DNA from 3 places in the Lysinibacillus sp. NPDC092081 genome. Region 3 is predicted to be linked to each of the others. Evidence: riboswitches for the same ligand, from Rfam matches in the RefSeq annotation. Region 3 holds a riboswitch; each other region holds the start of a gene.
The links. A riboswitch is a leader RNA that binds a small molecule or an ion and turns the genes downstream of it on or off. The one in region 3 is predicted to bind cobalamin.
Positions count from the first base shown of each region.

Region 1: another riboswitch for cobalamin. It lies ahead of mmgD (citrate synthase); the one in region 3 lies ahead of ACIQLB_RS12005 (ABC transporter substrate-binding protein).
Region 2: another riboswitch for cobalamin. It lies ahead of ACIQLB_RS20265 (FecCD family ABC transporter permease); the one in region 3 lies ahead of ACIQLB_RS12005 (ABC transporter substrate-binding protein).

Region 1 is NZ_JBIVRU010000004.1:186,592-194,697, reverse strand. It holds gene ACIQLB_RS09910 (C40 family peptidase) at 1-23, opposite strand, end outside; gene ACIQLB_RS09905 (DUF4304 domain-containing protein) at 515-646, shown strand; gene ACIQLB_RS09900 (DUF2089 domain-containing protein) at 847-1,212, shown strand; gene ACIQLB_RS09895 (SHOCT-like domain-containing protein) at 1,226-1,615, shown strand; gene ACIQLB_RS09890 (hypothetical protein) at 1,626-1,907, shown strand; gene ACIQLB_RS09885 (HD domain-containing protein) at 2,190-2,825, shown strand; gene scpC (succinyl-CoA:acetate CoA-transferase ScpC) at 2,858-4,363, shown strand; gene ACIQLB_RS09875 (LysR family transcriptional regulator) at 4,441-5,388, opposite strand; gene ACIQLB_RS09870 (NUDIX hydrolase) at 5,572-5,775, opposite strand; cobalamin riboswitch at 5,932-6,126, shown strand; gene mmgD (citrate synthase) at 6,319-7,440, shown strand; gene prpD (2-methylcitrate dehydratase) at 7,539-8,106, shown strand, end outside.
Region 2 is NZ_JBIVRU010000019.1:25,387-33,492, forward strand. It holds gene ACIQLB_RS20235 (PepSY1/2 domain-containing protein) at 1-607, shown strand, start outside; gene ACIQLB_RS20240 (MarR family winged helix-turn-helix transcriptional regulator) at 767-1,201, shown strand; gene ACIQLB_RS20245 (ring-cleaving dioxygenase) at 1,252-2,229, shown strand; gene ACIQLB_RS20250 (nitroreductase family protein) at 2,324-2,941, shown strand; gene ACIQLB_RS20255 (NADPH-dependent FMN reductase) at 3,004-3,546, shown strand; gene ACIQLB_RS20260 (biotin transporter BioY) at 3,899-4,495, opposite strand; cobalamin riboswitch at 4,668-4,859, shown strand; gene ACIQLB_RS20265 (FecCD family ABC transporter permease) at 5,082-6,128, shown strand; gene ACIQLB_RS20270 (ABC transporter ATP-binding protein) at 6,134-6,907, shown strand; gene ACIQLB_RS20275 (DMT family transporter) at 7,330-7,644, opposite strand; gene ACIQLB_RS20280 (DMT family transporter) at 7,644-7,997, opposite strand; gene ACIQLB_RS20285 (TetR/AcrR family transcriptional regulator) at 8,062-8,106, opposite strand, start outside.
Region 3 is NZ_JBIVRU010000006.1:122,745-130,850, reverse strand. It holds gene ACIQLB_RS12010 (FecCD family ABC transporter permease) at 1-156, opposite strand, end outside; gene ACIQLB_RS12005 (ABC transporter substrate-binding protein) at 153-1,118, opposite strand; cobalamin riboswitch at 1,386-1,568, opposite strand; gene ACIQLB_RS12000 (acyl-CoA dehydrogenase family protein) at 1,749-3,416, opposite strand; gene ACIQLB_RS11995 (class I adenylate-forming enzyme family protein) at 3,418-4,920, opposite strand; gene ACIQLB_RS11990 (MerR family transcriptional regulator) at 4,913-5,302, opposite strand; gene argS (arginine--tRNA ligase) at 5,779-7,446, opposite strand; gene ACIQLB_RS11980 (YwiB family protein) at 7,446-7,877, opposite strand; gene ACIQLB_RS11975 (threonine ammonia-lyase) at 8,082-8,106, shown strand, end outside.

The DNA.
Region 1 (8,106 bases), on a different contig from region 3:
GGTAGTAACCATTTTTTCTTCAATTTAACCTTGCTCCTTTCAAAAAGCTTTCGACTTTGACTAAAGTAAGGATAGCATGAAACAGGCATGAGTTATTTTTCAATAATATTACCGATTCCCTTTAAACAGCAAAATTGAAACCTTAATTTTAACTGTGTAAAACTTCTGCAATAATTATGGTCAATTTTACTAAAAATAGTTGAAAAAATTGGATAGAAAGGGGTTTGAGTGATAATTTAGATGTTTCACCCTTTCACCTAACTGAAAAACCGTTATTTATTTTTAAGTGACTCCCTTGTTATTTCACCGAGGATGGAGACAATTTTTATAAATTTTTCGAAATCATCTATTGTTTAATACATTATCAGTCAAAGCATACGGTAAAATCGAATTTTGGCTGTCACTGGCTCTATTACAATTATAGTGTCGCTATTTGATTGGAATGAAATTGATGAGCATGGAAAATCAAGTGTAGTCTACCAAATAAGAGGGGTCCTATAGCAGCTAATTTTTAATGAGCTTAATGAAACAGGACATTAAGCCTTTCCTTGCTAAGCTTGGCTACAACAAGAAAAGTTTGAATTTCTATAAAACTTCCGAAAACCTTATCTATCTATTCAATTTTCAAAAATGCTATGAAAAATAAAAGATTTGAGTTGGAATTTAGACTCCATTTTGATCATTCTGTTTAAAATGGAGTTTTTCTATTTAGAGAAAACTTGAATTAATAATGTTAAATGATGAGTTAATATTATTGATTTTTTTTATTATAAACATTAATTTTATTATTAACATTTTAAAATACTTGTTGTATAATCAAATTAACTAAAAGGAAAGGACTTAACTATGGCTTATAAAGTAATTACAAATTGTCCTGTCTGCAGTAAAACATTAAAAATTACAAAGTTACAGTGCACTCATTGTCACACGACGATTGAAAATGAGTTTGAATTATCTAAGCTGGCATCCTTATCAAAGGATCAGCTTCATTTTGTTGAAGTATTTTTAACATGCAGAGGGAATATCAAAGAAGTTGAAAAGGAACTGGGGATTTCGTATCCAACGGTTCGAGGCAAGCTAACAGACATCATTTCATCCCTTGGCTATGTGCAGAAGAAGAAAAACGAAGTAGACGAGAAAAAAGTAGTCACTATGCTGGAAAATGGAGAGATCACAGCAGAAGAAGCCATTAAACTTTTAAAAGAGGATTAAGGAGGAATATATTATGAAAGAGGAAATCTCAAGAGTGTTAACAATGATTCAAGAAGGCAAGATTGATGCAGATAAGGCATCAGAACTGATTCAAATATTAAAAGAGAAAGAAGAAACAGATAATAACCTTTTAGAAAAACCGACTAAATACTTAGATAAAACTTTAAAAATTCGTGTTGTATCAGCCGAAAATGATAACGTCACGGTCAATTTGCCTTTAAAGCTTGTCAAGGTTGTATTAATGGCTGGACACAGCATCGCAGCAAGTATTCCTCAATCGGAAAAATACGTTAAAGATATAGACATAAACCTTATTATTGAAGCAATCGAAAACGAATTAGATGGCCAAATTGTTGATATTAAATCGGCAAACGGGGATACCGTTTCGGTCATTATTGAATAGAGATTTACTTATGATGCATGTAAAAGTGAAAGCAAAAGACGTTCGTTTTACCATCCCAGTTCCATATGCTATGTTAAACATTGTTATTTCAATTTTGTCTTCAAAATTTTTTCAACAAAAAGCAAGCATATGGACAAAAGAGCACTTTGAAAGAAAAAAACTGGACTTTACCTTTCCATTGATAGACAAAGGAGCGCTAAAGCCTATCGTCCAGGAACTGAAGAATTATAAGGGGATCGTGCTAGTTGATGTCAAAGCTAAGGACGGTACTGAGGTTAAGGTTAGACTATAATTACTTTAGTTTACACCGAGCAGAAAAAGGCCTAACTATCTCGCATACAATGCAGAGAAAACTAGGCTTTTATTTTTTATAAAGGATTCCTTTGATGGCATTCGTACCCCAAGAATGTGCATCAAAGGAATCTTTTTATTTTCACATAATCGGTCTTATTCTACTGAATCATAGAAAAAATCTATGGTTATTATAGAAATTATAGAATTGATATATAGAAATTCGCTTCTTATAATTCTTTATAAGCAATAGTTGCTACTTTAAATAAGGGAGGTACTACGGATGACAAATATTGCTGGTATTAAAATACCTGACAGCCGTTTGGCATTTGAAGCTCAGGATATTTTAAAAGAACATGGTTCTGAATTGCTTTGGAATCACTCAAATCGAGTTTATTTGTTTGGGGCACTACAAGGTAAAAAAGCTCAGAGAAAATTTGATGAAGAACTGCTATATGTAAGTGCTCTGTTTCATGATTTAGGTTTAACAAAACAATTTAGTAGCTTAGATAAACGCTTTGAGGTGGATGGTGCAAATGCAGCCCGTCAATTTCTAGCACACCATCATATCGATGATGATTCAATACAACTTGTTTGGGATGCCATTGCCCTACATACTACGATCGGTGTAGCAGAGCATAAAGAAAATGAAGTCGCATTACTGTATGCCGGGGTAGGTCTTGATGTAATGGGAGACGGTTATCATGATTTGACGAGTGAAGAACGAAATGAAATTATCCATGCTTTCCCACGTAACCAATTTAAACAAAAAATTTTGCCAGCATTTTTTGAAGGATTCAAGCATAAACCCGAAACAACATTTGGCAATATTAAATCTGATGTTTGTGCATTGTACATTCCAAATTACAAATCTAAGAACTTTTGTGACTGCGTCTTGTACTCACCTTGGTCTGAATAAAAATTGATAGTTGATAAGGGGAATCATATATTATGTTAAAACTAACACATAAGAAAATTCGACATGTTGCCTTACAAGATAAAATTGTAACAGCTCAAGAAGCGGCATCTTGGATAAAAGATGGAATGTTATTAGGAATGAGTGGCTTTACGAGGGCAGGAGATGCAAAAATAGTACCACTGGCGCTTGTAGAAAAAGCAAAAGGGGAAAAATTCCAAGTTGATGTTTATACAGGAGCCTCACTTGGTCCAGAAGTTGATCAACAGATGGCTGAAGCTGGTATTATTCGTAAACGAGCTCCTTATCAAGGTGATCCAGCAATTCGTCGAATGATAAATAATGGAGAAGTACTGTACACGGATGCGCATGTTTCACATAATGCAGAGTTAATTCGTCAAAGAATTGTAGGACCTATTGACTTTGCTATAATTGAAGCTAATGCAATTACCGAAGATGGCTTGCTGATACCAACAACTTCTGTAGGAAATTCTCCAATTATCATGCAAATGGCTAATGAAATTATTATTGAACTAAATGTTTCGCATCCTGACTCTTTAGAGGGAATTCATGATATTTATATTCCTGATGTACAAGGGAAACGCAGTCCTATTCCTTTAAATAGTGCAGGGGAGCGAATTGGAACTTTGGGTATTCCATTAGATATTACTAAGGTACGAGGCATCGTGCTATCTGAAAAAACGGATGCTCCATCAACAATTGTACAGCCAGATGAGGAAACAGCTAAAATGGCAGAGCATTTACTCAATTTTTTACGTGATGAAGTTAAGGCTGGTCGTTTAACGGAAACATTAGCACCTATCCAATCAGGCGTAGGATCCATAGCAAATGCGGTTTTAAATGGTTTTCTAGAATCAGAGTTTGAGGATTTAGAAATATATTCAGAGGTATTACAGGACGCCGTATTTGAATTAATAGATGCAGGAAAGGTGAAATCCGCTTCTGGTACGTCCATTACATTATCACAGGAACGTGGTGAGCAGGTTTATAGTCAGCTAGAAAAGTATAGAGATTGTTTAATTTTACGACCTCAAGAAATATCCAATCATCCAGAAATTATTCGACGTTTAGGATTAATTTCCGTCAATACAGCACTTGAGGTTGATATTTATGGAAATGTAAACTCAACACATGTTTCTGGTTCAAAAATGATGAATGGCATTGGAGGATCCGGTGATTTCGCCCGTAATGCACGTTTAGGAATATTCGTCACAAAATCCTATGCAAAGGGTGGTAATATCTCAAGTATTGTCCCAATGGTATCTCATGTGGACCATACAGAGCATGATGTGGACGTCATTGTTACAGAGTTCGGGGTAGCCGATTTACGTGGTTTAGCACCAAAAGAACGGGTACCTCTATTAATTAATAATTGTGCACACCCTGATTACCGTCAGCAATTGTGGGCATATTACAATGCTGCGGTAGAGAGGACTGGTAATCATCACACACCTCATTTATTAGAAGATGCGCTGTCTTGGCATGTTCATCTAGAGAAAGCTAAGACAATGAAAAAATAAGAATGATGACTAGTCATAATGCTTAGTCATTAGAAAAATAGAATCCACTAATCAACTTGCTGTGATTAGTGGATTTCTTATTGTTTTATTAATGATTGAATCAATTGTCGGCTCTTTTCTGAAATTGAAAAGCCCGCTTCTTCAAGCCCCTCAACCATTAAACGAATAAAAGCTTTCGCAGCAAAATTAATGAATTTATCTTTTCTATAAAGAAGTACAATTTCTCGCGTTAATGGTGGATTATATATCGTTTGCTCGCAAATAGTATTTGTTTTATATAGATTGCAAAGTGTTTTCGATATAATTGTTGCCCCGACATTTTGTTCAACTAGTTTAAAAATAGCTTGAATACTAGCTGTCTCTATTTTAGGTTTCACATGAAGCTTTTCTTTGCGAGCTATACTATCAATTACTTTTCTGCATTGATGGATAGTTGGAAATAATATAAGTGGAAGCTCTAAAACATCTTGAAATGCTATTTTTTCAGATGCTAATAGTGGATGATCGCTATGAGCAACGAATAGTAGTTCTTCAGTAAACAAAGGAATTATTTGAAGCTGCTCATCCTCATAATCGAAGTACTCTTGTTTATAGGAAATAGCAAAATCTATTTTATTGTCTTTAAATTGTTTTAATAAATCATCCGAGCTATTTATGCAAATTTGTAAATCTGGATATTCAAGATGATAGTCTAACAAATAGTCTGACACTAAATTTGTTAATTCACCAGGTAAAGTGCCAATAACTAATTTCCCCGCTTTTAATTCTTTAAGTTCAATTATCTGATTGCTTGTATTATCTATTGCACGGAATATATAGGTACATTGCTCAAGTAATATCTTACCAGCATCTGTAATCGCTATTTTTTTCCCTAGTCGATCGAATAGTGGAATGCCCAGTTCATTTTCCAATACTTTAATTTGATGGCTAAGCGTTGGTTGAGTAATATTCAATTTTTCGGCAGCCTTTGTAAAATGAAGTTCATTACACAGTACTAAGAAGTATTCAAGCTGTCGTATTTCCATATTCGTACCTTCTTTAATAAAATTATTTCTTATATTATATCATTATTTATATAGAGTACCGTATAATTCATCGAGATTTGATATCAAATTTAGTGATATGTAAGAGTCCTGTTTACATTTTTAGCAATATAAAGATAAATGACAATATAGACTTCATCCTCATTTCGAAATTGGAAGTAATAATCAGGTCTCTGAAAAAATGCCAATCAAGGTAATTTCATTGGCCAAGAGTCCTGTTTCTTCATGAAGTTCACGGCAAGCAACATCTTTTAAAGTCTCAGTTATTTCATAGTGCCCCCTGCTAATCCCCACCAAAGTATCGAACATATTCGTTTTTCCATAAAATGAATCCTCTATTCTACTTACAAGTTTTAAAAATAGCTTCATTAGTTTTGATCAACAATCTTTTTTGTGCAAAATAGTGCTAAAAAATATAGAATAGTTCTTCAAAAATGGAAAATAGCTTTTTATAATCAAGCTTTTCTAAATTTCAACTATATTGATTGTTTTGAAAGCTCTATGTTAAGGTAAAAAGACAAATTGAATATGCTAAATTTTGGTGGTTCAAATGGATTTGATTCTATTTGATTAAAAGGGAAGTTGGTGAGAGTCCAACACTGTCCCGCAACTGTATTTAGGAGTTCGATAACAAGACCACTGTTTTGTTTGTCAAAATGGGAAGGTGTTATTGTAGCGTTGATCATAAGTCAGGAGACCTGCCACTAAATAAGCATCAATTGACCTACGAGGATAGGGAGGTGTTAGCTACTGCATGATTTTTGTGAATTCATGTAAATTCACTGTTTTTTTGTTCTGTCATGCTTTTGTAGATTAACAACTTCACAAAGGGGTAGAAGTTGTTTTTTTGTTGTTCTTTTGTGTTTGATTGGTAGCGCTTACAAGAATAATTAAACAAAGGGGTTGTAATGAATGGAGTTAAATTATTCGCCTGGTCTTGATGGCATCATTGCCGCTGAAACAAAATTATCTTTTTTAGACACTGTAGGAAGTCAAATTGTCATTAGAGGCTATGATTTGATTGAATTATCACAGAGATATTCATATTTAGACATTGTCTACTTATTATTGCATGGGGAAATACCAACTACCGAGCAACAAGTTGATTTACAGGACCAGTTGAAATCAAATTATCAAGTTCCACAAGAGATTTTTCAAATTTTCAAGTTATTACCTAATGGAACACATGCTATGGATGGGCTTAGAACAGGAATTTCTGTTTTAGCAGGCTATGATCAGCACATCAATGATCGTTCTACTGAAAAGAATTTGACGCGAGCATATGGACTTTTAGGTGGTATGCCCAACATCGTAGCGAATAGCTATCGTGTATTAAATGGTCAAGATGTCGTGGAGCCTGATAGCCGGCTTTCCTATAGTGCAAATTTTTATTACATGATTACTGGCAGAAAACCAACTGCGTTAGAAGAAGAAATCTTTGATCAGTCACTCGTTTTATATAGTGAACACGAGATGCCAAATTCGACGTTTACAGCTCGTGTAATTGCCTCTACACAATCTGATTTGTATGGTGCTTTAACTGGAGCTGTCGCATCATTGAAAGGTAATTTACATGGTGGGGCAAACGAGGCAGTGATGTATATGCTTCTTGAAGCCAAAACAGTTGAAGGCTTTGAAACATTGCTGGAAAACAAACTACAAAATAAAGAAAAGATTATGGGCTTTGGTCACCGTGTATATATGAAAAAGATGGACCCAAGAGCACAAATTATGAAAGAGGCTTTGCAAAAATTATGTTTGGAGCAAGGGGATCACCGCTTATATCACATGTGTGAAGCTGGTGAAAAAGTGATGATACAGAAAAAAGGGTTGTACCCAAATTTAGATTATTATGCAGCACCAGTGTACTACATGCTTGGTTTGCCGATTGAAATATATACGCCAATCTTCTTTGGCTCACGAACGATCGGCTTATGTGCTCATGTGATAGAGCAGCATGACAATAATAGATTATTTAGACCTCGTGTCAATTATATTGGCGAGCGTCATAACCTTGAAGAATTATCGGTATAATCAAGTTTTAACAACTCGCCATAGAGCTGATGGGCATTCTGACCAATGTCCATCAGTATACCAGTATATCAAATTCATGCCTTGAGAGGAAGATATAGATGATTAAAACAAATGACATATCTAAGACAGATCAATTACTAACTGATATTGCCGATTACGTATTAAATACAACGATTACAAGTGAAGAGGCATACGAAACAGCACGTTATGTTTTATTGGATACTTTGGGTTGTGGCATTTTAGCCTTACAGTATCCTGAATGTACGAAACTTCTTGGTCCAGTAGTACCAGGTACAGTCGTCCCTAATGGTACACGTGTTCCGGGAACTTCCTATGTTCTTGATCCAGTTAGAGGCGCCTTCAATATCGGTTGTATGATTCGTTGGTTGGATTATAACGATACTTGGCTTGCGGCTGAATGGGGACATCCTTCAGATAATTTAGGTGGCATATTAGCTGTTGCGGATTATTTGAGTCGCGTACGTATTGCAGAGGGTAAAGAGCCACTAAAAATGAAAGACGTTTTAGAAATGATGATACAAGCCCATGAAATACAAGGCATTCTAGCACTAGAAAATAGCTTAAATCGTGTAGGTTTAGATCATGTTCTGTTTGTCAAAATTGCGACAACAGCTGTTGTGACAAAGGCATTAGGTGGCTCTCATC
Region 2 (8,106 bases), on a different contig from region 3:
GCTTCAAAAAATGGATGATGGCAAAGAAAAACCAGCCATTTCACATCCAACTGCTGGAGGAGAATTAACTTATTTACTACGCCAAAATGTATTAGAGGTTAAAGACCCAGCAAACTTTAATGCTGATACAGCTGTAACAAAGGGAGAATCTTTGAAAATTTTAGTTAAATCATTATCATACGGATATGATTTCGGTCCGTATGGAAGAGACAACGATAAGCAATCCTTCAATAATATTGACAAAAAGCATCCATTATACGGAATTGTTGAACAAGCTGTAAGAATGGGTATTTTACAACCGGCAGATCAATTTGCAGTAGATACAACATTGACTCGTCAAGAGCTTGCAGAATGGTTAGTACGCGTACTGAATTTAGAGAATGCTGCTAAGCATAGTGACATTTACAAATTAAACTTTACTGATGCAAGCTCTATTGACCCAGCGTACGCAGGTTATGTTGCATTAGCGAGTGCAATGGGACTAATTGATGGACAGCAAAATAAATTCAATGCTACTGAGAAAGTGACATATGCAGATTTGGCTGTATCTACAGTTCGTCTAGCAAAGGCTGTTTATGAGAATAACAGCGGCCGCAATTACTATTAATAATCGATAATTTCTAAATGAAAGGGTATCTCCTGTTTTTTAGGGGATATCCTTTTTGATTACAGTAAAACAAAAGGATTGCTGTTTAGAAGCTTATATGTTATTATTATCTCGAATTAAATATGATTGAATTCGAGATAAATGAAAAGAGGGAGTCGTATGAAGGAAGACAATCGTAATTTAAAAGCTTTTACGGTAATGTTCCGGGCGTATCAAACGATTCAGGATGCAACAAAGAGAGATTTACTTCAATACGAATTAAATCAAACCGAATTTTCGGTACTTGAGTTTTTATATCACCATGGTGAGCAGCCAATTCAAGTGATTGGAAAGAAAATTTTAATCGCAAGTAGTAGTATTACGTATGTTATTGATAAGCTCGAACAAAAAGGTTTTGTGTATCGACGTGCTTGCCCGAAGGATCGTCGTGTCACATATGTTTTATTAACATGTGAAGGACAAACGTTGATGGAAGAAATATTTCCAAAGCATGAACAAAAAATTAACGAGATTTTTGCAGTATTAGATCAACAGGAGAAGGACACAATGATTCTGTCTCTGAAAAAGGTTGGTTTAAACGCAGTTAATAAATAAAAAATTTTACGCAAATATCTCGAAATCGAGATAAATAGGAGGAACAGAAAATGAATCATTTAAAAGGAATTCACCACGTTACTGCTATTACAAGCAGTGCTGAAGAGAATTATAAATTTTTTACTTATGTGTTAGGGATGCGATTAGTGAAAAAAACGGTTAATCAGGATGATATCCAAACATACCATTTATTCTTTGCAGATGATAAAGGTAGCGCTGGTACTGATATGACATTTTTCGATTTCCCAAACATTCCAAAAGGTGTGCATGGAACAAATGAAATTTCCAAAACTTCATTCCGCGTGCCAACAGATATGGCGTTGGACTATTGGGTAAAACGTTTCGATCAATTAAATGTTAAACATACAGGTATTAAAGAGCAGTTCGGCAAAAAAACTTTATCTTTCGTCGATTTTGACGATCAACAATATCAACTTATTTCTGATGAAAACAATACAGGTGTTGCATCAGGCACTCCATGGCAAGATGGACCGATTCCTCTTGAATATGCAATTACAGGCTTAGGTCCGGTTTTTGTGAGAGTTGCTGATTTTAAATATTTCAAAGAGATGCTAGAAAAGGTGATGATCTTTACAGAAATTGCAGAAGAAGGGGATTTCCACCTATTTGAGGTTGGCGAAGGTGGAAACGGTGCACAAATCGTTGTAGAACTTAACACAGTTTTACCAGTAGCTCGTCAAGGCTTCGGTACAGTACATCATGCTGCATTCCGCGTAGAGGATCGAGCTGTACTAAATGAATGGACTGAACGATTTGAAAGCTTTGGCTTCCATACTTCTGGTTACGTAAATCGCCATTTCTTTGAATCACTTTATACACGAGTAGCACCACAAATTTTATTTGAGCTAGCTACTGATGGCCCAGGATTTATGGGGGATGAGCCTTATGAAACTTTAGGTGAAAAATTATCGTTGCCACCATTTTTAGAGTCAAAGCGTGCACAAATTGAAAAGCTTGTTCGCCCTATTGACACTGTAAGAAGTACGATTACGTTCGATAAAGAATAGGAGTAATACTTTCATTCCATTCAGCAGAGATAGAGAGCATCTGTTGAATGGGAATTACATACTCTTAACAGAAAAATGATTGGAGGTCAGTTGGATGGAATTTGCAAAGGTAATAGATAAGCGACGTTCTGCGAATAATTTTATAGAGGGCATCAAGATGAGCGAAGAAGATATACGTTCCATTTTGGAGGATGTTAAGTTTGCTCCATCAGCCTTTAACTTACAACATGCCAATTACATCGTTGTATTAGATGAAGAAAAAAAAGAACAAGTAAGAGAGGTGGCATACGGGCAGTATAAAGTGCACTCTGCCTCAGCAGTTATACTTGTTTTAGGAGATAAAGAAGCCTATAAAAACACTGCTAACCTTAATCAAGGAATGGTAGACTTAAGCATTATTAATGCTTGTGAGTTAGAAAATCTTGTCGATGAAAATACTAAATTTTATGAAGAACGTGGCGAGGAATTTAAGAAGGAGGAAGCTATTCGTAACGCTTCACTTTCAGCTATGTTATTTATGCTGGCAGCTAAAAATCGTGGATGGGATACATGTCCAATGATCGGCTTTGATCAACAACAAATGAGAGCACTTTTTAACGTACCAGAAACACATGAAATTGCACTAATGATTACTATAGGTAAAGAAAAAGAAACTAGTCGCCGATTGCGTGGTTACCGTAAACCGGTTGAGGAATTTGCAACCTACTATTAGGGCGGTATAAAATAAAACTGTTTACAAATAATAAAATTAATGCACATTTAGGAGGAAATATTGTGAAAGTAGTAGCAATCGTAGGTAGTATCCGTAAAGAATCTTATAATATGCAATTAGCGAAATTTGTTCAAAAGCGTTATGCAGAGAAAATTGATCTTGAAATATTAAGCTTAAATGATTTACCAATGTATAATCAAGATATCGAAAATGAAGCACCACAACCTATACTTGATTTTAAAGCAAAAGTAAAAGCGGCAGATGCAGTACTATGGTTAACACCAGAATATAATGGTACAGTGCCAGGTGTTATGGTTAACGCCATCGATTGGTTATCTCGCGTTGATAAAGTAATGATTGGCAAGCCATCATTCATGATGGGAGCATCAATGGGTAACTTAGGTACTGTTAAAGCACAATTACATTTACGAGATATTTTATTCTCACCTGGAGTAAATTCACCGTTGCTTAGTGGTAATGATGTTTATATTGGAGCAGTACACACTAAATTTGATACAGAAGGCAATTTAACAGATGAGGGTACTATCAAATTCCTAGATGTAGTTATTGATAACTTCTTAAACTGGGTGAAAAAATACGCTTGAAAATAAAAAAAATGTCCCATAAGTATGCAATATACTTATGGGACATTTTTTTGTTTGTTGGGTTTAAGACGATAAAAGAGTCAAAGCGACAAATAGAACAATCAGTAAAAACGCTCTTTTAGCATTACACTAAAGAGGGGCATTTTTAGGAGATAAATTGTTTATTTTATCCTTTAACAAAAAAGTTGTGGATAATCGTATGCTATTTATATATGTTGATTGGAGTAGAGGCTGGGCGACTCCATGGGGCTCATCGGACGCCCCCAGGAAGCTCTGTTCTGTGCGAAAGCGAAGCGACAGCAACAAAGCGCCAAGCCGGAACGGAAATCAACCCCACGTTATAGTGATTAGCTTATTTAATCGGAATTATTTTTAACACCTTTTGAAGGCGGTGTGCAAAAATACCCGCAAATATAGCTAAAATAATATCCTTTGGTAAAGGAGGCATCATCCAAAGCCATGCTACCTTATAAGTGAAAGCATCAGGAGCACTAGCCCATAGCTTGTAGGCAAAGTACATCCAATTTGTTCCTAGTAAATAATTAATAGCTGTTGCAACTAATGCTGCAACTACATAGCTTTTCTTCGTTCCACTGCGTTCTACAATAAGCCCTGCGACAAATGCAGCTATTATAAAAGAGACAATAAAACCAAATGTAGGACTTATAATTTGTCCAAAGCCTCCATTGAATCGTGCAAATACAGGTGCACCTGCTAAACCGATACACATATAAACAGTACAAGCGAGTGCCCCTTTTCTACTACCAAGAATAAGTCCTGCTAAAATAGCAAAAAATGTTTGTAATGTGATAGGTACTCCGCCAACCACCATGAAAGGTATAATGGACGTAATATTAGCTCCTATCATCATCAATGTTGAAAATAGTCCAATGTATGCAAGATCGACTGTTCTTAATTTGTGATGCGTGTGTTCCGCAACTGTTGTCATTATTTCACCCCTAAAAAGTAATGTTGATAATATTAGTGTAAAAAAATAATGATTTTGTGTCAACTTGAAAATCATTAGTGGTTAACGTAAATGTATTTTTCCTACTTAACTTGATAAATAATGGTTAGTTATAGACTAACTATTAAAATATATGATAGAATCGTCATAATTTTAAATATTCGATGCTAATGGTGTGACATCTTGTACAATGTGTCACTTAAAAGGGAAGTTGGTGCAAATCCAACGCTGTCCCGCAACTGTAAAGAGGAGTTCTATGAGATTTAGCCACTGTTCTAGAATGGGAAGGCAATCATAGTAACATTGATTCGAAGCCAGGAGACCTGCCAATTAGTAATTCCTGTAATGCCCACGAGGATGAAAGCAATTACGGACAATAGTAGAAGGAAATCTTTCTAATGTTGTTTAATCAAGGGTATTTCTATGCGCGTTTGCATAGAATACCCTTTTTCGTTTCATTAATCTTTATTCAGTACTTCTTTTTGTACCAAAAGCGAAGTAACAACAACAATAACAACAATTAAGCCAAGGCGAAATTAATCTTTAATAATTAGGAGTTAATAAACAGATGAATAAAAAATTTATGCTACTCTCAATGACTCTTTTTCTAGTACTTATCATTTCAATGACAATTGCGATTATGGTTGGATCGGTTTCCGTTACGCCATTTTATGTATGGAAGGTCATCCTTTCTAAAATCCCAATTATACAAAATTCAATCGAAGAAGATTGGAGTCGCTCGCAGGAAATTATCATTTGGCAAATACGAGCTCCGCGTGTATTACTCGCTGCTATTGTAGGAGCAGGCTTGGCAATTGCTGGAGCAGCCATTCAAGCACTTGTTCGTAATTCGATTGCAGAACCATATATTTTAGGGATTTCTTCCGGGGCGACGGTTGGTGCTACAGCCGTCATCATTTTAGGTGCTTTTTCATTTCTGGGCGTTTATGCTCTTTCTGTATCTGCATTTTTAGGTTCTCTCACGGCAATGGGGTTAGTTTTCTTCTTATCACGTGTTGGAGGTAGGATTTCCGTCTTTCGGCTTTTACTTTCAGGGATGGCGGTGTCTTTTATTTTATCTGCTATTTCAAACTTTATATTAATGATGTCGAAGCAAGAGGGCGGAATGAAGGCGGTCATGTTTTGGATGCTAGGAAGCCTAGCTGGTGCTAAGTGGAGTAATCTTTTAATTCCTACTATTATTTTTATTGTAGTATTTGCCTTGTTATGGCTTCACTATCGAAGCTTAAATTTATTACTCCTTGGGGAAGAAGCAGCAGTCACATTAGGGGTTAACTTACAACAATTTCGTATACAGCTTATTTTATTAGTTTCATTATTAACGGGTGTGATAGTTGCTGTAAGTGGCTCAATTGGATTTGTCGGCTTAATCATTCCACATATTGTGCGGCTAATTGTAGGTTCAAACCATAAATATGTCATACCGATTAGCGCATTATTAGGAGGGATTTTCTTAGTTTGGGCAGATGCACTTGCTCGAATTTTAATCGCCCCTGAGGAAATGCCAATTGGAATTATCACAGCTTTTTGCGGAGGTCCATTTTTCATTTGGCTGCTACGTAGTAACAATTATTCATTCGGTGAAGGAGATTAAAGCATATGACATTAGAAGCGAAACAAGTATCATTCTCCATTTCTGATGAACGTATATTACATGAAGTAAGTATTCGAATAAAGGACAAGCAATTTGTTGGTCTAATCGGTCCTAATGGTAGTGGGAAGTCAACGCTATTAAAGAATATGTATCGTTTATTAAAACCAGAAGGTGGAACAGTATTATTAAATGAACAGGATATTTTAAAGCAACCGAGTAAAAGCATTGCTCGAAATTTAGCAGTTGTGAGTCAAGAAACACCAGTCTTATTCGATTTTTCAGTACATGATTTAGTGAGTATGGGTAGAACACCTCATAAAAAACTATTGGAGCTTGATCAAGAACGAGATTTTCAAATTGTAAAAGATGCACTGAACCAAACAGGTATCGCTCATTTAGAGAAACGTAGTTTTAGCTCTCTTTCGGGTGGAGAAAAAAAGCGTGTGATGGTTGCTCGTGCCCTCGCTCAGCAAGCGCAGGTGCTGATTTTAGATGAGCCAACAAATCATCTAGATATTCAGCATCAATTACAGCTCATGGATTTAATCCAAACCTTACAATTAACAGTTGTTGCTGCAATACATGATTTAAACATTGCAGCTATGTATTGTGATCAAATTTATGTTTTACAGCAAGGTCGAATTGTTTGTTTTGGAACACCAGAAGAAGTACTTACACCGGCATTATTACAAGATGTATTTGGTGTTTATGCCGATATTCAAACACATCCACTTACAGGTAAACCATATTTAATGTATATCCCAGAGCAATTCACATAGGAAACTTTAGAAATTACATAAAGTGATTGATATATTAAAGCCTATTATGTCAAAAAAATTAAGGTTGTTACTATGGTCTTTGGCAAAGCGAGGGGTTGATCTCCGTTCCGACTGGGCGCTTTGTTGCTGTCGCTTCGCTGCAGGGTCTCAGGCCAACACGATGTTGGTCACGAAGGCGTTATCACAGGACGTGATGGTTTTAGCCTTCGTTCCTCTATCGCTAATCCCCAAGGAGTCGCCCAGTCTCCACTCCAATCAACCTCTTCATATAGTATATATCTTCTGGCCTGTCACTCTAATTAATAGTGATAAAACGAAACTTCATCCTCTAGATGTATCTATTAAATAGTTATAAAATAAAATTTCCATGAAAAAGTTAATTTCAAAAGGCTTATCCACAATATTAAAGAAATGAAATCAAATTAAGATACTGCTTTTAAGCCTGCCACACCAATGATAATGGCGATGATACTAATAATTCGAGTCAGGTTTTTAGATTCACCGAAGAATATAATATTCACGAGAACAGCACCGACTGTACCAATACCAACCCAAACTACATAGGCGATGCTTAACTGTAAATAGTTAAAGGATGCATATAAAAGTACAAAGGACATTCCGAAGCCGCCTACATATATTAATAAATTACGTATATTTTTTTCCTGACTATAAAAGCGTAAACCTACAACACCGATAATTTCTGAAATTGCAGCTAATAAAACAAGTAACCAACCCATTATGCATTAGCTCCTTTCTTTTCATCATGATCTCTTGAAGGGTTATCAGCTAAATTAAGACCAATAACACCCAGTACTAAAATAAACATAAAAATGCCTTTAATAGCATTAAACTCGCCTTCAAAAATAAAAATATCCATTAATGTAGTACCAATTGTTCCGACCCCAGCAAAAGTGGCATAAACGGTGCCTGTAGGTAAGTTCTCACAAGCCTTCGATAAGAAATGGAAATCGATCGCAATTAGAGACACAATAATAATCCAATGCCACCAAGCATTTGCAACATTAAAACCAAATATCCAAAATAATTCAAACAAACTAGTTAATCCAACATAAATCCAATCTTTTTGCATAGTTAAATTCCTTCCTATCATTATGACTGACATTCAGTCATTTTAATGTAAAAGAGAACGTCACTTAGGTGTGACGTAAACCGAGTGCATGATGTAAAAAGTCGATTAG
Region 3 (8,106 bases):
ACGAATCTTCCATAAAATATTGGCAGCTGTTTCATCAGCCGCCTTATTCCACACTACTTCTAGTGGAATATGAACTGAGCCTATCGCCACGCCACACCAGATGCTAATGATTAGAAGCGTAATTGCTGTTATATAGGCTACAATTGTTTTACTCATTTAAACGCCTCAGGGTAGACGGCTTTCGCTAGTTCCTCAAGACCATCTGCTAAACGAGGACCTTGACGACTTGTTATATTTTCATCTACTTGTACTATGGCTTTATCTTTTACTGCCGTAATTGTCTCAAAGCCTGCACGTTTTGGAATTTTCGTTAAAATATCAGGTACATAATTATATGCCACAACAATGACATCTGGATTTTTCGCGATAATTTGTTCAGCATCCATTTGATACCAGTCATTTACATCTGCTGCCACATTTTCAGCATGAATCATTTCTAGCATTTCATTCATAAATGTACCTTTACCAGCAGTATAAATCTGTGGCTCATCAGAAGATTCTACAAAGACTTTCTTTGGCTCAACACCCTCAAGTTTTGTTTCAACTTCTTCAACTTTTGCCTTCATGTTTGCGACTATTTTTTTAGCCTCTTCTAATTTTCCTGTTGCACGACCAAGCTGTTCAATCGTTGTGTAAGTTTCATTAAAGTTTTTTGCATCCGCTACAACAAATACTTTCACACCTGCTGCCTCAAGCTGTTCAATGGCTCCTTTTGAATAACTCATACCCGATGCATGCGCAAGAACGATATCTGGTGATAATGCAATAATTTTTTCAATATTGTAATCCATACCACCAACCTTATCTTTTTTAGTGGCCTCTGCTGGATAATCGTCATTGTCTGTCACACCAACTATTTCATCATTTAAGCCAAGGCTAAATAAAATTTCTGTGTTACTTGGAATAAGAGAGACAATTTTTTCAGGAGGTGCTTCTAGCGTAATATCCTTGCCAGTAGCATCCTTTATCGTCATTGGGAATGTTGCTTGATCTACTTTTGATGTCTCTTGTTGCTCAGAAGATGACGGCTTTTCATTTGTTGCCTCTTTTGTATTACATGCAGCAAGCAAGCCAATAGCTAAAAATGCTGATAATCCTATTTTCCAAATTTTCTTCATGTGAATCCCCCTTAGTCTAGTAGTGCATATAGTTTTTAACGCTTTGTTTTTCTGATTTATCGATTCATTTTAGTTTTTTATCGCCCAATATTTTGGGGTTATCATCAACCTTGCGAACTTCCCTCAACGTTATGGATTTATCGCCCACATTTTCAAATTTATCGACATTCATCTTCCAAAACAAATACCCCTCATCATAAACAATGAGGGGGTCAAATTTGCACAAAAAACATATACAAAATCCACCATCCTATCCTCGTAGGCTACAACGTGTTTTCTATAAAGGCAGGTCTCCTGGCTCGTGCTCCATACGCTTTTTCAAGCCTTCCCGAAAATTTCAGTGGCGTAGATTGAAAAAACTCACACATACAGTGGCGGGACCGCATCGGAATTACACCGATTTCCCTTTTCACTTTACTTAAGTAAAGAACCTTTATAATATTCAGTTGATTGTATTATACATGAAAATGAAAGAAGTCGCCTCCATTCGAGACGACTCCTAATCAAATCAATTATGCCTCGGCATAATTGCGTCCGGAATCGGCTTTGTGCTCGCACAAAGCCGATTCCGTGACATCCGCCGGAGGCTTAACTTCTTTCTGCGGGTGTTTGGACACCCGCTGAAAGAAGTTAAACTATATCTGAAAAATACTGTACCGTTTTCATCGGTGCACCCATTTCACGTAACGCCCATGTGTGCTCTAAATAAATATCTGCTAGCTTCTCATATTTGCCGCCGAATCTTTGTGCCCATTCTACAGCTACAACACTTTCATATAAATGTGCCATTTTCTCTGCAACCTTTTTTGCCTCAAACGTTTTCGTTGCATCATCTAAACGGCTAAATGTTTGCAAAGTTGAATCTAGTTTTGCTAATTGCTCCGCTACAATTTCGACTAATGGACTGTCCGTTAGTTTTTCTAGGCGCTCTTCCATGACACGAACAAACAATTCATGCACATGAAACTTATCAACTAAACGAATGAGCTCTAAAGCTAAAATATTCGCAGTCCCTTCCCACACAGTAAGTACCTGTGCATCTCTTAATAACCGTGGTGTAACAAAATCTTCAATATAACCATTTCCGCCATGTAATTCAATGGCCTCACTAGCATAATGTACAGCTTGCTCTGCCGTTTCTTTTTTCATGATCGCAATATACAAGCGATTCAAAATGATGTCCTCTTTATTCGCCTGCCCACTAGTTACTTTATCGTACAGCTGAATAAGATCAAAAACCGCGGCAACTTCTACATGAAGCTTGGCAGCGAATTTCCCTAGTGTATCCTGAATCATAGGATATTGCGTTAAAGGCTTACCAAACGCATAACGATTTGTCACATAATGCTTCGCCTCTAAATAGCCACGGCGCATAATACCGATAGAAGCAACCGCATTGCAAATTCTTGATAAATTAAGTGCCTCCAGCATATAATAAATTCCTTTATTCGGATCACCTACGACATAAGCTAGCGCACCATCAAATTCAACCTCACCAGAAGGTACTGCTCTAACACCAAGTTTATCCTTTAAACGCCGAATGCGGAGATTATTAACTGTGCCATCCTCATTTCGCCAAGGAACTGCAAATAAAGTTAAGCCCTTTGAACCTGCCTGAGCCCCTTCCATGCGTGCCAATACCATGGTTACTCCACACATTCCTGCGTTAGATGCAAAATATTTCTCCCCATATAAACGATACTGATTGCCGTCCTTTCTTGCCTCTACAACATTCGCCCCAACATCAGAGCCCCCTTGACGCTCCGTTAAAAATGTAGCCCCCTCATAGAGCTCTGTATCTCCTGTTGCACAAACGTGTGGTAAAAAGCGCTCCTTCACCTCATCACTCGCATAATGATCAAGTAAATAAGCAGTTGCCATCGTTAACGTAACAGGACAGTAAAAGCCTGGTTCAGCATGTGACAGTATATAACCTTGAGCAAAGCTATACACATAATTGCCCTTTCTACCTAGTTGCGGGATATCCTTGTGCACATAGCCAACAATGCCGGTATTGTACGTCTCTTCAATAGTCTTTTTATAACCATCATTGACCCAAATCTCTGACACTTCTTCACCATAGGCATTATACCTTTGTAATCGAGGTTCACCCTCTCTATCCGTATGCTTGGCTCTCACATCAATATCTCCCGCACAAAGCTCACCGAAATCTGTTAGCTCACGTGTTGCATATTCCACAAACTCTTTATCTAGCATCATTTCTAAAACTTTATGAAGTGTATCATTCTCTTTAAAAAAGTTCTTTGTTTTCATTTCTTCCTGCTGTAAAACCTTCATGCTATCTCACCTCTTGTCCCTTCAAAGTTTGTTTTAGTATTTTGCCTGATGCATTTCGTGGTAGCGCTTCCACACGTTCAAAGATGCGTGGAATTTTATATTTAGCAAGATGCTCCTCCAAATAAGCTTTAAGTCCATCCTCGTCAATGTCTGTTTTAGCGGCATACACAGCCTTCACCGTTTCTCCCCACTCCGGATGCGGTACACCTATTACAGCAACTTCAAATATTCCCTCATAGCTCAACATACTATCTTCAATTTCTTTCGGGTAAATATTCACACCGCCTGAAAAAATAACATCCTTTTTACGATCGACAATCCAAATATAGCCGTCCTCATCTATGCGGGCTAGGTCACCTGTTTTCAGCCAGCCATCTATAAATGCAGCCTTTGTTGCAACATCATCCTTGTAATAACCCAGCATGTTACCCTCACCGAATATCACAATTTCCCCTACTTCACCAACACTGATATCTTCTCCATTGTCGTTAATAATACGCAGCTCCGCTCCAAGTGGTGCACGCCGACCAACGCTCCCCGCCTTCGTCGCATGCTCTTCACCAAACAATATTGAACCGTTTGGACCAGCCTCTGTTAAGCCATAAACACAAGTTAAATTTTCTGTTCTGAAAGCTTTTTGTAAATGGCGGACTTCGTTTTGCGATAACGGCGCTCCGCCATAAGACCACCATTTCATCGATGATAAATCAGCTGTTTGCAATCTTGGCATTTGAGCGGTTAACAAATACGCGACAGGTGCGCCGAAGAAATGCGTTGTCCGTTCCTGCTCAATTGAATCTATTAATAAATCAGGCGTAAATGTTGGTGTTAGTACATTTGTTGAGCCTACAAGTACTCCTGCCATTAAAAATAAATGTAATGGAGCTGAATGCGTCAACGGCATCATAAGAAGAATCCGACTTACTGGCTTTACTTCCATTTCTACTGCAATCATTTGCGCTACAGTTAAAATATTGCGATAGCTAAACAATACTCCCTTTGGTTTTCCCGTTGTACCCGAGGTATATAAAATCGTTGAGACATCATCTTCATTCAACTGGCATTCAATTGTTTGAATGCTTGCATGTTGAATAAGTGTTTCATAGTTTAGCCAACCATTCTGCTCTTGACCTGTTTTGATTTTCAAAGGGACTACCTTGATGTTTTCAACTGCTGCAAAAATTGCCTCATGCGCTAGAATAGCTTTAACATCAGCATGCTGTGCTACATATTCGACCTCTTGCAATGTAAATTTCGCATTTACTGGAACGACAATAGCTCCAATGCGCTGAATAGCAAAATAGCTAACAACAAACTCTACTACATTTGGCATAAAAATAATTACTTTATCGCTTTGCCGCACACCCTGCTCTAATAAAGCATGACTAAAACGTGTCACTTGCTCATCTAAATCACGATAAGTCACACGTCTTCCCTGACAAACAACAGCTTCACTCATAGGGTACTTTCGCGCATTACGTGCTAACAAATTCGAACTATTCATCGTCCATCTCTCCCTTTAAAGTCGCTAATTTTTCTGTAAATATGCCTTGTAATTGCAGTAATTCACTCTTCATTTGTGCAAGCTCTGCTATTTTGCTATCAATCTCTTGAATTTTTTGCTCCCCATATTCGACCGTACGCTCCAACTGCTGAATGCCCGTGCGATCAAAATCAAACAGCAACACCATCTCCTTGATCTCCTCAAGTGAAAACCCGTAACGCTTCCCTCGGAAAATAAGTTTAAGCTTCGCTAATTCTTTTTTTGAAAAGGTTCGCTGATTAGTAGATGATCGATTAGGATTAAGCAGCCCAAGCTCCTCATAATAACGAATTGTCCGTGTTGAAACATTAAACTGCTTAGCCACTTCTTGAATCGTCTTCAACATCATCTCCCCTTCCCGTTTTCCATCAGTATATCATTGACGCTAACGTAAACTTCAACAAAATATCTGAATTTTACAGAAAATCTATGTTTCAAGTAGATGAATTGATTTATTTCGGGTGCTATTCGTCAGTTTAGCTGATCTATCCGTCGCTTCGGCGGTTCTATCCGTAAAGTCCTTGATGTTGTGTAAAATTCTATACAAAGTTTTTCAACCTTGACTTTAATTTTGTCAAATTGTCCAGCTTATGTTGGAATTCGCCTCTAAAAGTGGGAATTGCGCCGCTAACCAAAGGAGGAACGCCGCTAAAACCCGAAGTTGCGCTGCTAACCATGCCAGGATCGCCGCTAAAACCTGAAATTCCGCCGCTAAGCACCAGACTTTAGTCAAGTGCAACTCAGCTCTAGCTATCAAATTCATTTCAACACAAAAAAAGCCCCGGCACATTATCGTGCCGGGGGCTAGAAAGACTATTATTACATTTTTTCCGGTGAAGATACGCCGATTAAGCGTAATGCGTTGGCAATTGTTGTACGCACAGCTGTAATAAGGGCTAAACGAGCTTCTGTTAGCTCTTTATTTGAAGCATCTAACACTTTTTCAGCGTTATAGAAGCTGTGGAATGCAGCTGCTGTTTCTTGAATATAATTGGCGATACGGTGTGGTGTACGGTGCTTCGCAGCATCTCCTACCACTTTCGGGAAGTCGCCCACTTTTTTCAGTAAATCAATTTCTTTTTCAGCAGTTAGCAGGCTTAAATGATCTGTTGTTGCAGCAAAGCCTTGCTCATTTGCTGAGCGTAAAATTGAAGAAATACGTGCATGCGCATATTGTGCGTAATACACTGGGTTTTCGTTTGATTGAGATACGGCAAGGTCAAGGTCAAAGTCCATGTGAGAATCGCCTGCAGTTTTCACGAAGAAGTAACGAACTGCATCTAAGCCAACTTCTTCTACAAGCTCACGCATTGTAACAGCGTTCCCTGTACGTTTAGACATTTTGAATTTCTCACCGTTTTTATAAAGCTGAACCATTTGGATGATTTCTACTTCAAGCGTATCACGGTCATAACCAAGTGCCTGAATAGCAGCCTTCATACGTGGGATATAGCCGTGGTGGTCAGCTCCCCAAATATTAATTAATTTATCGAAACCACGTACAATTTTATCCTCATGGTATGCGATGTCTGGAGTCAGATATGTGAAAGAGCCATCATTTTTAATTAACACGCGGTCTTTATCGTCGCCAAATGTTGTTGAACGGAACCAAGTAGCACCGTCTTCTTCAAATACATGACCATTCGCTTTCAGTTTATCTAATGCTACTTCGATTTTACCGTTTTCATATAATGAAGTTTCTGAGTACCACACATTAAAGTTTACACGGAAGTTAGCAAGGTCTGTTTTTAACTTGTCTAATTCTAACGCTAAACCATGTTGACGGAAGAATGCAAAACGTTCTTCATCAGTTTTAGATAAAATTGCATCGCTATGCTCGCTAGCTAGTTTACCAGCGATTTCAATAATATCTGAACCGTGGTAGCCATCCTCTGGCATCTCAGCATCCAACCCTAAAGCTTGTTTATAACGCGCTTCAAGTGAATAAGCTAAGTTATTAATTTGGTTACCCGCATCGTTAATGTAGTATTCACGAGAAACATCGTAACCTGCCATATCTAACACATTACATAATGAATCCCCTACAGAAGCTCCACGTGCATGACCTAAATGAAGATCACCTGTTGGATTTGCAGATACGAATTCAACTTGAACTTTTTCTCCTGCGCCAGCATTAGAACGGCCATAATCAGCACCTTGCTCAAGCACTGCTTTTACTACACCTGATAGGAAATCTTTACGCACAGTAATGTTCATGAAGCCAGGGCCAGCAATATCGATTTTTTCAATATCTGTACCTGCTGTGTCAAGATTTTCTAAAATAGCTTCTGCAATCGCGCGAGGTGGTTTTTTTGCTAACTTCGTTAATTGCATAGCAATGTTTGTTGCATAGTCCCCATTTGCTTTATCCTTCGGTGTTTCAAGGTGAATATTTAACTCTGTGCCAGCTTCGACTAAGCCAGCTTTTTCAACAGCCTGCGCAATTGCTACTTTAATGGCTTGTTGTACTTGTTCTACTGCGTTCATCATTGTACCTCCGTAAATGTAATGTCTAATGTATAATTGCCAACGGATTGCCCACCCATTAGTAAATCGTACTGTACATGGAAATCTCCGCTTACTGCCTGTTTTGTAAACGTCATTTCTTTCGTGTCTATGACGAGTGGCATTGAACCGAGTTCACTTTCATAATGACCCATTTGTTGTTCGATTATGTTAAGTGGTAGTCGCATTTTTACTGCACCAGTACGCATAATTAATGCCTGTTCATTGCCTAGCTTCATCGTTGTGCGGATGGTTTTATCCTCCTGCACCTCTTCGTATTTCAAATAGATGCTTCCTGCTTTTTCAAGTAGCTGCCCAGTCAGCAACATTTCATAACTTTCGGATTCTCCATCAATCGGGCGAATCGTAGAAATGAGCTTAATGTTCACCTGCGATCTTGCGTCGTTCGCCATTATGGACGCTCCCTTTTTTGTTTTTACTATAACCTTTTTATTATAGGATGAATCCTTATATTTTTTCAAGGTAGAAGTGAGTATTCTATCCGATGTGGCAGTAATTTGTTCATTATTTAATGATTGACACAATTTGCCTGTAAATCTACAGTTATATTAAAGAATTTGAATATTCAATCACTTTAACGAAATGAGGGTTGCTGTATGTTAACACTTGAACAAATTCATG